Regions from separate parts of the Streptomyces araujoniae genome, predicted to be linked through region 3. Evidence: riboswitches for the same ligand, from Rfam matches in the RefSeq annotation. Region 3 holds a riboswitch; each other region holds the start of a gene.
The links. A riboswitch is a leader RNA that binds a small molecule or an ion and turns the genes downstream of it on or off. The one in region 3 is predicted to bind cobalamin.
Positions count from the first base shown of each region.

Region 1: linked by a shared signal. The riboswitch ahead of ACQ9ZG_RS23390 (ribonucleoside-diphosphate reductase subunit alpha) and the one ahead of metE (5-methyltetrahydropteroyltriglutamate--homocysteine S-methyltransferase) in region 3 are both predicted to bind cobalamin.
Region 2: linked by a shared signal. The riboswitch ahead of ACQ9ZG_RS11265 (ABC transporter substrate-binding protein) and the one ahead of metE (5-methyltetrahydropteroyltriglutamate--homocysteine S-methyltransferase) in region 3 are both predicted to bind cobalamin.

Region 1 is NZ_CP194070.1:5,396,456-5,400,640, forward strand. Features, by position in the region: gene ACQ9ZG_RS23385 (ribonucleotide-diphosphate reductase subunit beta) at 1-252, opposite strand, end outside; gene ACQ9ZG_RS23390 (ribonucleoside-diphosphate reductase subunit alpha) at 252-2,666, opposite strand; cobalamin riboswitch at 2,801-2,935, opposite strand; gene ACQ9ZG_RS23395 (GNAT family N-acetyltransferase) at 2,988-3,497, opposite strand; gene ACQ9ZG_RS23400 (hypothetical protein) at 3,497-4,174, opposite strand.
Region 2 is NZ_CP194070.1:2,659,038-2,663,222, reverse strand. Features, by position in the region: gene ACQ9ZG_RS11275 (amino acid permease) at 1-771, shown strand, start outside; gene ACQ9ZG_RS11270 (M67 family metallopeptidase) at 972-1,394, shown strand; cobalamin riboswitch at 1,425-1,619, shown strand; gene ACQ9ZG_RS11265 (ABC transporter substrate-binding protein) at 1,660-2,658, shown strand; gene ACQ9ZG_RS11260 (FecCD family ABC transporter permease) at 2,655-3,695, shown strand; gene ACQ9ZG_RS11255 (ABC transporter ATP-binding protein) at 3,772-4,185, shown strand, end outside.
Region 3 is NZ_CP194070.1:6,693,027-6,697,211, reverse strand. Features, by position in the region: gene metE (5-methyltetrahydropteroyltriglutamate--homocysteine S-methyltransferase) at 1-1,764, opposite strand, end outside; cobalamin riboswitch at 1,926-2,142, opposite strand; gene ACQ9ZG_RS28550 (hypothetical protein) at 2,416-2,613, shown strand; gene cobF (precorrin-6A synthase (deacetylating)) at 2,752-3,549, opposite strand; cobalamin riboswitch at 3,735-3,913, shown strand; gene ACQ9ZG_RS28540 (CoA-acylating methylmalonate-semialdehyde dehydrogenase) at 4,141-4,185, shown strand, end outside.

The sequences.
Region 1 (4,185 bases), 1.3 Mb from region 3:
CAGCACGAGGTTGTTGGAGACGATCGAGTCGCCGGTCGCGAAGAACGCCACCAGCCGGCCGATCATGTGCTGCTCACCCGGCGACAGCTTGGCGAGGTCGGCCACGTCCGAGTGGAGGTCGACCTCCTCCACGGTCCAGGTGTTCTTGATCGCGTCCCGGTAGCGCTCGTAGAAGTCCGGGTACCGCATGGGACGCAGGGTCAGCTCGAATCCCGGGTCGAGCAGGTTCTTCTCGTTGTTCGTGGTGCTCATTACTGGCAGGCCTCGCAGGACTCGGGGTTTTCGAGGGAGCAGGCGATGGCGTCCGCGTCGGGAGCCGTCGCCTGCTGTACGGGAATGGGGGCGGCGGCCGCCGCCTGGCCGGACGCGGCACGGGCGATCCGGGTCGCCGGGCGCGAGCGGAGGTAGTACGTCGTCTTCAGCCCCTGCTTCCAGGCGTACGCGTACATCGAGGAGAGCTTGCCGATCGTCGGCGTCTCCAGGAACAGGTTGAGCGACTGGCTCTGGTCGAGGAACGGCGTACGGGCCGCCGCCATGTCGATCAGACCGCGCTGCGGGATCTCCCACGCCGTGCGGTACAGCGCCCGCACGTCCTCGGGGATCCAGGCGAAGCCCTGGACCGAGCCGCTGGCCTCGCGCAGCGCCTCACGGGTGCGGGCGTCCCACACGCCGAGCTTCTTCAGCTCGTCCACCAGGTAGGCGTTCACCTGGAGGAACTCGCCGCTGAGCGTCTCGCGCTTGAACAGGTTGGAGACCTGCGGCTCGATGCACTCGTACACACCGGCGATCGAGGCGATCGTCGCGGTCGGCGCGATGGCGAGCAGCAGCGAGTTGCGCATGCCGGTCTTCGCGACCCGGGCGCGCAGGGCGTCCCAGCGCTCCGGCCAGTTCAGCTCGGTGTCGTAGTGGTCGGGGTGGAGCACACCGCGCGCGGCACGCGTCTCCGACCACGCGGGCAGCGGGCCCGAGCGCTCGGCCAGGTCGCAGGAGGCCTCGTACGCCGCGAGCATGATGCGCTCGGCGATCTGCGTGGAGAGGGCGCGGGCCCGCGGGGAGTCGAACGGCAGGCGCAGCTGGAAGAAGACGTCCTGGAGGCCCATGGCGCCCAGGCCGACCGGCCGCCAGCGGGAGTTGGAGTTCCCGGCCTGCTCGGTCGGGTAGAAGTTGATGTCGACGACCCGGTCGAGGAAGGTCACGGCCGTACGGACGGTGGCGTCCAGGCGCTCCCAGTCGATCGAGCCGTTGGCCACGAACGCGCCCAGGTTGACCGAGCCCAGGTTGCAGACGGCCGTCTCGCCGTCGTTGGTGACCTCCAGGATCTCCGTGCACAGGTTCGAGGAGTGCACGACCCGGCCCGGCTCGGCGGTCTGGTTCGCGGTCCGGTTGGAGGCGTCCTTGAACGTCATCCACCCCTGGCCGGTCTGGGCGAGGGTCCGCATCATCCGGCCGTACAGCTCACGCGCCGGCATCGTCTTGCGGGCCAGGCCCTTGGCCTCGGCCGCGCGGTAGGCCGCGTCGAACTCGTCGCCCCACAGGTCGACCAGCTCGGGCACGTCGGCGGGGGAGAACAGCGACCACTCGGTGTCCGCGTCGACGCGGCGCATGAACTCGTCCGGGATCCAGTGCGCCAGGTTGAGGTTGTGCGTACGCCGCTGGTCCTCACCCGTGTTGTCGCGCAGCTCCAGGAACTCCTCGATGTCCGCGTGCCAGGTCTCCAGGTAGACCGCCGCCGCGCCCTTGCGCCGGCCGCCCTGGTTCACCGCCGCCACGGAGGCGTCCAGCGTCTTGAGGAACGGCACGATGCCGTTGGAGTGCCCGTTGGTGCCCCGGATCAGCGAACCCCGGGCGCGGATACGGGAGTAGGAGAGGCCGATGCCGCCCGCGTGCTTCGACAGACGCGCCACCTGGTGGTAGCGGTCGTAGATCGAGTCCAGCTCGTCCTTGGGGGAGTCCAGCAGATAGCAGGAGGACATCTGCGGGTGCCGGGTGCCGGAGTTGAAGAGCGTGGGGGAGGAGGGGAGGTAGTCCAGTTTGCTCATCAGCCCGTAGAGCGCGGCGACCTCGTCCAGCGCGCGCACCGACTCGTCCTCGGCGAGGCCCGCGGCCACGCGCAGCATGAAGTGCTGCGGGGTCTCGATGACCTGACGGGTGAGCGGGTGGCGCAGCAGGTAACGGCTGTGCAGCGTACGGAGGCCGAAGTAGCCGAAGCGGTCGTCCGCGCCCTCGGCCAGCGTCCGCTCCACCAGCGCGTCCAGCGCCTCGGCGTGCAGCTCCACGAAGGCGGCGGTGCGGTCCGCGATCAGGCCCTCGCGGTGGCCGACGGCGACCGAGGCGGAGAAGGACGTGGCGCCCTGGCTCGCGGCCTCCTCGGCGATCGTCCGGGTCAGCAGCCGGGCGGCGAGCCTGGAGTACGCCGGGTCCTCGGAGATCAGGCCCGCCGCCGCCTCGGTGGCCAGCGTGCGCAACTCGGCCTCGTCGGAGCGGGCGTTGCGCCCGCGGAGCGCGGAGGCGGCGACCCGTCCGGGGTCGGTGTCGGGCAGATCGACGGTGAGGTCGGTCAGGGTCCGCAGCAGGGCGGTCCCGGGTCCGTCGGTCGTGCCTTCTCCGGACGCGGTGGAGGCAGCGGATTCGGTGGCTGAAACCGGATCGGCGGGCGCGATGGTCACTGGGCTTTCCCTCGCTCGGCTGGGGGCCGGCGGCGAGCGGGGAAACCGGGCAGCACGATGCCTGACAAGGCAGCACTGCTACGGCGTCCACCGGCCCATCCGCGAGGCCCGGACGTCTACCGTCCGGTTCGGGCGAGCCGGACGTACTGTCGACAGGTCTTCGGACTTCGGGTGTGCAAAAGCACACTGATCACACCGTTGCGGGACAGTTCCGGATTCGCACCGGATTCCCCTGCGGCGACAGCGAGGTCGAGCATACATGTGGGGGCCGCCAGATGATGCGGCCCCCACATGTTGTGTCGCGTTGATTGCTTGCGCCCTTCAGGAGGCCGTCTCCAGCTCCAGCCGGAAGGTCATGAGGCGCAGGCCAGGAACCGGCTCCCAGTCCCGCTCAGGGGTCCGCAGAAAGCCGAGCCGACGGTAGATCCTATGGGCCGGGAGCATGGCCGGCTGCGTCGACAGCACCAGCCCCCGGACGCCCTCGGCGGACCGGGCCCGCTCGACGCACGCCCGGACGAGCGCCTCTCCCACGCCCCGTCCCCGCCCGGCGCGGGCCACGGCGAGCATCCGGAACTCGGCCTCGTCCGGACCGGAGATATCGCGCCACGGAGTGCCGGGAGCGGCATACGTCACACCCCCGACCACCACCCCGTCCGCGTCGAGCGCCACGAGCACCTCGGCCTCGGCCGCCCGCTGTGCCACCGCCCGCAGTTTGAGGAGGTAGGGGTCCGCCGGGCCGTCCAGCAGACCGTCGCCGAGGTAGGCCTCGGCGATGATCTCGCCGAGTACGGCGTACTCGGCGGGCTCCGCCACCCTGATCGTCAGATCCATCAGCCGCTCGCTCCCACCTCGTTGTCCGGGGCACCGTCGCCCACCGGCGGCAGGTCGCCGCGCTCGACGGGCCGTTGTCCAAAGCCGCCCCCGGCGGGCGGCAGCACCCGGTCCAGCTCGTGGTCGTCGGCGCGGTGGGCGGCCCGCGCCGCCGACCGCAGCGTCGCCCGGTCCACCCTCTCGCGCGCCCCGCTCACCGTGATCACGAGCCCGCCCCGCTCCCGGGCGTACGCGTGGTCCGACTCCGTGGCCCGGTACCAGTGTTCGCCGTCCCGCTCGCACGTCTCCGGGGGCTCCGTGCCGCCGGCGGGCGCGGCGGCACCCGTGCACTCCGCCACGGCGTGCGGGCGGCGTTCCACCGACAGCTGGAACAGACCGCCGTCCGGCGCGGTGTAGGAGCTGCCGAACCCGTCGTCACCGAGCACCCCGACCGACTGGCGCGCCAGGGCGTAGCCCGCGGCCCCGGTCACCCAGACATGGTCCGTGACGAGCTGCGCCGCGCCCGCCCGCGCCTCCAGCTCCGCCCGGTCGGGCACCGGTCCGGCCGAAGGGCTCCGCTCCGCCGCCGGCTCCGAACCGGGCGCCGGCGCGGTGCCGCAGCCCGTGACCGCCGCCAGTGCCAGGGCCGCGGCCAGGAGGAGGGGGCGGAGCCGGGGCCGCCGGATGTGCGATGCCATGGGCACATCCT
Region 2 (4,185 bases), 4.0 Mb from region 3:
ACGCTCCAGATCGTCATGTTCGCCTTCCTCGCCGTGGAACTCGTCGGCGTCACCGCGGGCGAGTCCAAGGACCCCAGGACCGTGCTGCCCAAGGCCATCAACACCGTGCCGTGGCGCATCGCCGTCTTCTACGTCGGCGCCCTGATCATGATCCTGTCGGTCGTGCCGTGGTCCACCTTCAAGCCGGGCGTCTCGCCGTTCGTGAAGGCCTTCGAGGAGATGGGGCTCGGCATCGGCGCCGCCATCGTCAACTTCGTCGTCCTGACCGCGGCGCTCTCCTCCTGCAACTCCGGCATGTACTCCACCGGCCGCATGCTCCGCGACCTGGCCATGAACGGACAGGGCCCGCGCGCCTTCACCAAGCTCACGAAGAACGGCCTGCCGCTCACCGGGACCACCTTCTCCGCCGCCCTGATGCTCGTCGGCGTCTGGATCAACTACCAGTGGCCGGGCGAGGCGTTCAACTACGTCGTCTCCTTCGCCACCATCTCCGGCATGTGGGCCTGGATCATGATCCTGTTCAGCCAGATCCGCTACCGCCGCATGGCCGACCGGGGCGTGCTCCCGCACTCCTCGTTCAAGGCCCCGGGAGCCCCGTACACCAGCTGGTTCGCGCTCGCCTTCATCGGCATGGTCATCGTCATGATGGCGATCGACCAGGACGCCCGGATCTCGCTCTACTGCGCCCCGCTCTGGGCGCTCCTCCTGGGCGTCTCCTACCTGGTGCTCAAGTCGCGCGACCCGGAGAACACCGCCTTCGCCAAGCGCTGACCCAGGCTCCGGCGAGCACCCCACCCGCTCGCGTCGAGCACCGAACCCGAGGGCGGGCCCGTCGACCACGGGCCCTGGACCGGCCCTCCTCCCCAGGGCGTCCCGGCCGCTCAGCTCCCCCCACGGCCCCGGCGTCCACCATGCGGCCCTCCCCGTACCACCCACCGGTACGGAGAGGGCCGCATGCCTATCCTCTTGCCATGCTGACCATCACCCAGGCGCTCCACGACCAGATCGTCGCCCACGCCCGCGCCGACCACCCCGACGAGGCGTGCGGTGTGGTGGCGGGCCCGGCCGGGACCGGGCGCCCCGAGCGCTTCGTCCCCATGCTCAACGCCGCCCGCTCGCCCACGTTCTACGAGTTCGACTCCGGCGACCTCCTCAAGCTCTACCGCGAGATGGACGACCGCGACGAGGAGCCCGTGATCATCTACCACTCGCACACCGCGACCGAGGCCTACCCCTCCCGCACCGACGTGACGTACGCCAACGAGCCCGGCGCCCACTACGTCCTGGTCTCCACCGCCGACACCGACGGCTCGGGCCCCTTCCAGTTCCGCTCGTACCGCATCGTGGACGGCGAGATCACCGAGGAAGACGTGCAGGTCGTCGAGGCGTACTGAGCCGCGACGCTCCTCCCCGGGGGCCCCGCCGACCCTCCGGATCCGTCTGGCACACTGCACCCCAGACCCGAACACAAGGCAGCAGGAACCAGGAAGCCGGTGCGAATCCGGCACGGTCCCGCCACTGTGACCGGGCCCCCTCCCGTACGGACGACTCCCCGGTGGACGACTCCGCGCGGGAGGGCGGCCCGGAAGCCAGGAACTGGCCCGCCGCCTTCTCCCGCATCGACCAGGGGACGCGGAAATCCCCCGGAGAGGCCCCGCCATGTCCCGGCGCACCCCCGCGCTCATAGCCGCCGCCGTGCTGCTCCCGCTCGCCCTCACCGCCTGCTCCTCCTCGGAGAGCCCCGACGCCAAGGGCGGGCCCGAGGCCGCGGAGAAGAGCGACGGCTTCCCGTACACCGTCACCAACTGCGGTGTCACCACCACGTACAAGGCCGCGCCGAAGCGCGTGGTCACCATGAACCAGCACGTCACCGAGATCATGCTGGAGCTGGGCCTCACCAAGTCCCTCGTCGGCACCGCCTACCTCGACGACAAGGTGCTGCCGAAGTACGCCGAGGACTACGCCTCCGTCCCGGTCATCGCCAAGGAGTACCCCTCCTACGAGCAGGTCCTCGCCGCCGACCCCGACTTCGTCTACGGCGGCTACGCCAGCGCGTTCGCCGCGGGCGACGGGCGCGGCCGCGAGGCGCTGAAGAAGGCCGGCATCGAGACCCGGCTCAACACCGAGAGCTGCGCCGAGGCCGACACCCCGATGGAGACCCTCTACGGAGAGATCCGCGAGGTCGGCCGCACCTTCGGCGTCAGCGACCGCGCCGAGGCCTGGATCAAGCGGGCCAAGGCCGACAACGCCGCCACGGCCGAGAAGCTCAAGGACCTCAAGGCCCTCCCCGTCTTCGTCTACGACAGCGGCGACAAGACCGCGTTCACCGCGGGCGGCAAGGGCATCGGCAACGAGCTGATCAAGCGCGCCGGCGGCACCAACATCTTCGCCGACCTCGACAAGTCCTTCGGGGACGCCTCCTGGGAGAACGTCGTCGCCCGCAAGCCCGAGGCGATCGTGATCTACGACTACGGCTCCACCACCGTCGAACAGAAGAAGAAGCGCCTCCTCACCGACCCGGCCCTCGCGGACGTCCCGGCCATCAAGAACAAGCGCTTCGCGGTGATGCCGCTCTCCGACGCGGTCCTCGGCGTCCGCGTCCCCGCCGCCGTCGAGAAGCTCGCGGCCCAGCTCCACCCGGCGGCCACCACCCCGTGACCTGCCGCACCCCCGCACCGCGGCGGCTGCTCCGCTACACCCTGGTCGTCGGCGCCCTCGCCGCCCTCCTCGCAGCCGCCGTGGTCGCCGCCCTCGCCCTCGGCTCCGTCCGCATCCCGCCCGGCCAGGTGATCGACATCCTGACCGGGCGGGCGGAGGCGAGCCCGTTCCGCACGATCGTCCTGGACGTGCGGCTGCCCCGGGTCCTGCTCGGCATCGTCGTCGGCGCCGGACTCGCCGTCATCGGCACGGTCCTCCAGGCCCTCGTACGGAACCAGCTGGCCGACCCGTTCCTCCTCGGCGTCTCCTCCGGGGCCTCCACCGGCGCGGTCCTGGTGATCGTCCTCGGTATCGGCGCCTCCCTCGCCACCACCGTGACCATCCCGGCCGCCGCGTTCGCCGGCGCGCTGCTCTCCCTGCTGCTCGTCTACACCCTGGCGCGCGGCGGAGGCGGCCTCACCACCAACCGGCTCGTCCTCGCCGGGGTCGCCGTCTCCTACATCCTCTCCGCCCTCACCAGCCTGATCCTGGTCACCTCCGCCCGCGCCGACCACCTCCAGGAAGTCCTCTACTGGACCCTCGGCGGCCTCGGCGCGGCCCGCTGGGACATGCTCGCGCTCCCGACGATCACCCTGATCGCCGGTACGGCCGTCCTCCTCACCCTGGCCCGCCCGCTCGACCTGCTCCTGGTGGGGGAGGAGGGCGCGACCGTGCTGGGCCTGGACACCGCCCGCTTCCGGGCCGCCGTCTTCGTCCTCGCCTCGCTCATGACCGGGGCGCTGGTGGCGTACAGCGGGGCGATCGGCTTCGTCGGGCTGATGGTCCCGCACATGGCCCGGATGGCGGTGGGCGCCTCGCACCGGGCGCTGCTGCCGGTGGCCGCGCTCGGCGGGGCGGTGTTCCTGGTCCTCGCGGACCTGGCCGCCCGCACCCTGGCCGCCCCGCAGGACATCCCGGTCGGTGTGCTCACCGCGCTCACCGGCGGCCCGTTCTTCCTGTGGATGCTGCGGCGCCGGCCGGAAGGGGCGCCGGCATGAGCACCGTACGATCCGCCCCCGAGGACGGGGGCCGCGCCCGCACGACGACTGTCCGCACGCCCGAGGGAGCCCGCCCGTGACCACCCTGCGCACCGAGGCCCTCTCGTACGGGACCGGCGAGGGCCGCCACCTCGTCGACGCGGTCGACCTCATCGCCGCCGACGGCGAGACGGTCGGCCTGGTCGGCCCCAACGGCAGCGGCAAGACCACACTCCTGCGCTGCGTCTACGGCACCCTGCGCCCCACCCACGGCCGGGTCCTCCTGGACGGCGACGACCTCGCCACCCTCCCCGTGAAGTCCCGCGCCCGCCGCATCGCCACCGTCCCGCAGGAGAGCCACGCCGGCTTCGAACTGACCGTCGGCCAGGTCGTCGCCATGGGCCGCGCCCCGCACAAGCGGTTCTGGGAGGCGGACAGCGCCGCCGACACCGCCCTGGTCACCGACGCCCTGGAACGGGTCGGGATCGCCGCGCTCGAACCCCGTACGTTC
Region 3 (4,185 bases):
GGTCTCGCCGAGCGGCTGGTCGTCGCGGACGAAGGACCAGGCGAGCATGGTGACCGGTCCGGTCAGCATGCCCTTGACCGGGCGCTCGGTGAGCGACTGCGCGTACGCCGTCCAGCGCACGGTCATCGGCTCGGGGCGCGAGATGTCCCCGGCGAGGACCGGCGGGCGGACGTAGCGGGTGCCGTACGACTGGACCCAGCCGTGCTGGGTGGCGAGGTAGCCGGTGAGCTGCTCCGCGAAGTACTGCACCATGTCGTTGCGTTCGGGCTCGCCGTGGACCAGGACGTCGATCCCGGCCTTCTCCTGGAAGGAGAGGACCTCGCGGATCTCGTCCTTGATCCGCTCCTCGTACCCGGCCCCGTCGATCCGGCCGGCCCTCAGGTCGGCGCGGGCGGTGCGGAGTTCGGTGGTCTGCGGGAAGGAGCCGATGGTGGTGGTGGGCAGCAGCGGCAGCCCGAGGTGGGCGCGCTGGGCCACGGTCCGCTCGGCGTACGGCTGGGAGCGGCGGCCGTCGGCATCGGTGACGGCCGCCGTACGGGCCCGGACGGCGGGGTCGCGGGTGATGGGGGCGTCGGCGCGGGAGGCCAGGTCGGCGCGGTTGGCGGCGAGTTCGGCGGCGATGGCCTCGGTGCCTTGGGAGAGCCCCCTGGCCAGGGTGACGATCTCGGCGGTCTTCTGCCGGGCGAAGGCCAGCCAGCGCAGCACCTGCGGGTCGATGTCCCGCTCGGCCGACGCGTCCAGCGGGACGTGCAGGAGGGAGGAGGAGGCGGAGACGTCGACCTGGTCCGCGAGGCCCAGGAGCGTGCCGAGGGTGGCGAGCGACTTCTCGTAGTCGTTGATCCAGATGTTGCGGCCGTTGACGACGCCCGCGACGAGCCGCTTGCCGGGCAGTCCGCCGGCCGCCGCGAGGTCGTCGAGGTTGGCGGCGCCGGACTCGGTGAAGTCCAGCGCGATCCCCTCGACCGGGGACTTGGCCAGGACGGGCAGGGCCTCGCCGAGCCGGCCGAAGTAGGAGGCGACCAGCAGCTTCGGCCGGTCGGCCAGTGAGCCCAGCTCGCGGTAGGCGCGGGCGGTGGCGTTCAGCTCGGCCGGGGTGCGGTCCTGGACGAGGGCGGGCTCGTCCAGCTGCACCCACTCGGCGCCGGCGGCCCGCAGGTCCGCGAGGACCTCGGCGTACACGGGCAGCAGCCTATCCAGCAGGGTCAGCGGCTCGAAGCCGGCGGCGACTCCGGGGGCCGCCTTGGCGAGCAGCAGGTAGGTGACGGGGCCGACCAGGACCGGGCGCGGGGTGTGGCCGAGCGCCAGGGCCTCCTTGAACTCCTCGACCTGCTTGGCGGAGTCGGCGGTGAACACCGTGTCCGGCCCCAACTCGGGGACCAGGTAGTGGTAGTTGGTGTCGAACCACTTGGTCATCTCCAGCGGCGCCACGTCCTGGGTGCCGCGGGCCATGGCGAAGTAGCCGTCGAGGGCGTCCGCGTCGACCGCAGCGCGGTGCCGCTCGGGGACAGCGCCGACCATGACACTGGTGTCCAGGACGTGGTCGTAGTACGAGAAATCACCGGTCGGCACTTCGTGGACGCCGGCCTCGGCGAGCTGCTGCCAGGTGCCCCGGCGCAGTTCGGCGGCGGTCTGCCGGAGGGCGCCCGCGTCGACGCGGCCCTTCCAGTAGCCCTCGACGGCCTTCTTCAGTTCACGGTTCTGACCCTGGCGGGGGTAGCCGTACACGGTGGCCCGTGCTGCCGCGGCTGCGGGCTTCGCTGTCACGTGACTCTCCTTCGCGAGCGTGTCTCCAGCTGTTCCCGGGACGGAACGCGGACGCGAAGGGGTGACGGACCGGGCGGAAACGCGACACGCTGACCGTGTCCGTCCACCCGACGGTTACGCCGACCCGCCCACGAGGTCACCGGGAACTCCGCACACGAACGGTCGCGTGCGGGCAACGGGCAGGTCTTCGGACTCGCGGGCACGTCTGCCGGGGGCAGACACCTAGTGGCCGTCGCTTCCCAGACCCGTCCGGGTCCAGTGCGTATGACGGCGGTCGTTCCCGCTCACCGCTGCGGGGCAGTCCCGGATTCCCACCGGGTTCCCTCTTACGACGCTCCCGTCCGGCTGACGGGGCGAACCAGCTGCACCGGTCACCCTAAGCGGACGACCGCCGGGCGCACACCGTTGTTCACACTTCGGACAGTGAAATGAGACACGGGCCACGCAGGGAGGGCGCCCGGCGGCTTCGGACGGCCCGGATTCCGCTCCCCTTCGCCCGTTCGCTGACTTCCGGTCAGCTCGTGGTGGCACGGTGACACAGATGTAACCGAATGGCGTAGGCGAGCCGGAACCACTGAGCGTCACAGGCCGTTCTTCTTGCCAATACACGGCCGCCGACCCGCGGCGGCGAGGAGAGAAGGGGAGCGCTGCATGAAGAAGACAGTCGGCTGGGCCCAGGACGGCGACGGCTGGACGATCACGGTGAACGGCACGCAGTACCGGGCCGTGGAGCGCGCCACCGACGGGCGCGTGGACAACTATCTGGTGCGGGGCAACGAGCTGAGTGCCGAGTGCCCGAGCCTCGGCCACGGGCTCGGCCTGATCCGGGCGCACGAGTCCCGGAGCTGACCCGGCAGGGCCCGACGACGAGGTGCGGCGCCGCCGCCCGCGCCTCGCACGGCCCGCCACCCCTTGTCCGGGCCCCCGCTCACGGGCCGGGGCCCATCAGCGGCCGACACCGCCTCGGATACGGGCGGCTTCACCGCCTCAGGCGCCGCCCGACGCGCCCGGCCCCTGACGCAGCAGGTACGTGTCCATGATCCAGCCGTGCCGTTCGCGGGCCTCGGCGCGCACGCGGCTGATCCGGTCCGCGACCTCGTCGAGCGGGCCGGAGACCAGGAGTTCGTCCGGGGTGCCGATGTAGGCGCCCCAGTAGATCCACAGCCCCCGGCCCGTCAGATGGGTGAAGCTCTCGTGGCCGTCGAGCATCACCACGATGTCGCCGTCGTCGTCCGGGAACCCCTCCGCGAGCCGCCTGCCGGGGGTGATGCGGATCGGGCGGCCCACCTGGTTCAGGGACGTACGGTGGCGGGCGGCGAGGGCGGAGACGCTGCTGATGCCGGGGATCACCTCATGCCCGAACTCCACCGTCCCCCGGTCCCGGATGTCTTCCAGGATCGCCAGGGTGCTGTCGTACAGGGACGGGTCGCCCCAGACCAGGAAGGCCCCGCACTCCCCCGGTGCCAGCTCCTCGGCGATCAGGCGCTCGCAGATGTCGGCGCGGCGGTGGCGCCAGTCGTGGACCGCCGAGGTGTAGCGCCCCCGGTCGTCCTGGGTGCGGTCCCGCCAGGGGTCCTCGGCCTCGACGACCCGGTAGGGGCCGGTGAGGTGTTCGGCCAGGATGTCCCGTCGCAGCCGGGTGAGGGACTCCTTCTCGCGGCCCTTGCCGAGCACGAAGAAGACCTGCGCCCGGCGCATCGCCTTGATCGCGGCGAGCGTCAGGTGGTCGGGGTCACCGGCGCCCATGCCGATGACGAGGATGTGGCGTGGTGGTGCGTCGCTCATGTCGGCCGATCATGCCAGGGCGGGCCGCCGGCCCGGGCAGGGGGCGGGGCGGCCGTCGGCACCGACCGGCGCGGGCAGGACCCGGCCCGGGGCGAGGGCGCGTCCGTGTCGGAGCGAGGCGGGGTGGACTTACTAGGACGTCCAACTATATGTTCGTGAGCAGAGAGGCGACCGGCATCGTGCCGGGCGCCTCGAAGGCCCGTGGTGTCAGGGAAGCCGGTGCGATTCCGGCGCGGTCCCGCCACTGTGACCGGGGAGTCCGTCCTCGCAGGACACGCCACTGACGGCGAACCAGCCGTCGGGAAGGCACGAGGGCGCGCGCTGATCCGGGAGTCAGGATACCGGCCACGGGAATAGTTCCGTGTTTCCACGAGGATGGAGCAGACACGCATGGCACCGGTCCGCACCCACGGCCCCGCGGGCACGTCCCGGCGAGCGGTTCTCCCCGCCCCCTGACGGCCCCGCCCTTCGCGTCCCCCCTGGCGGCAGCCCTTCCGCGCCCCCGTGCACCCGACCGGTGCGCGGGCCGGTGGCAGCCGTGCGCCATCCCCGGATCTCTCCTGACGATCTCACCGACGAGAGCAGGTTTCCATGGTCCGCGAACTCACCCATTTCATCGGCGGCAAGCACACGCCC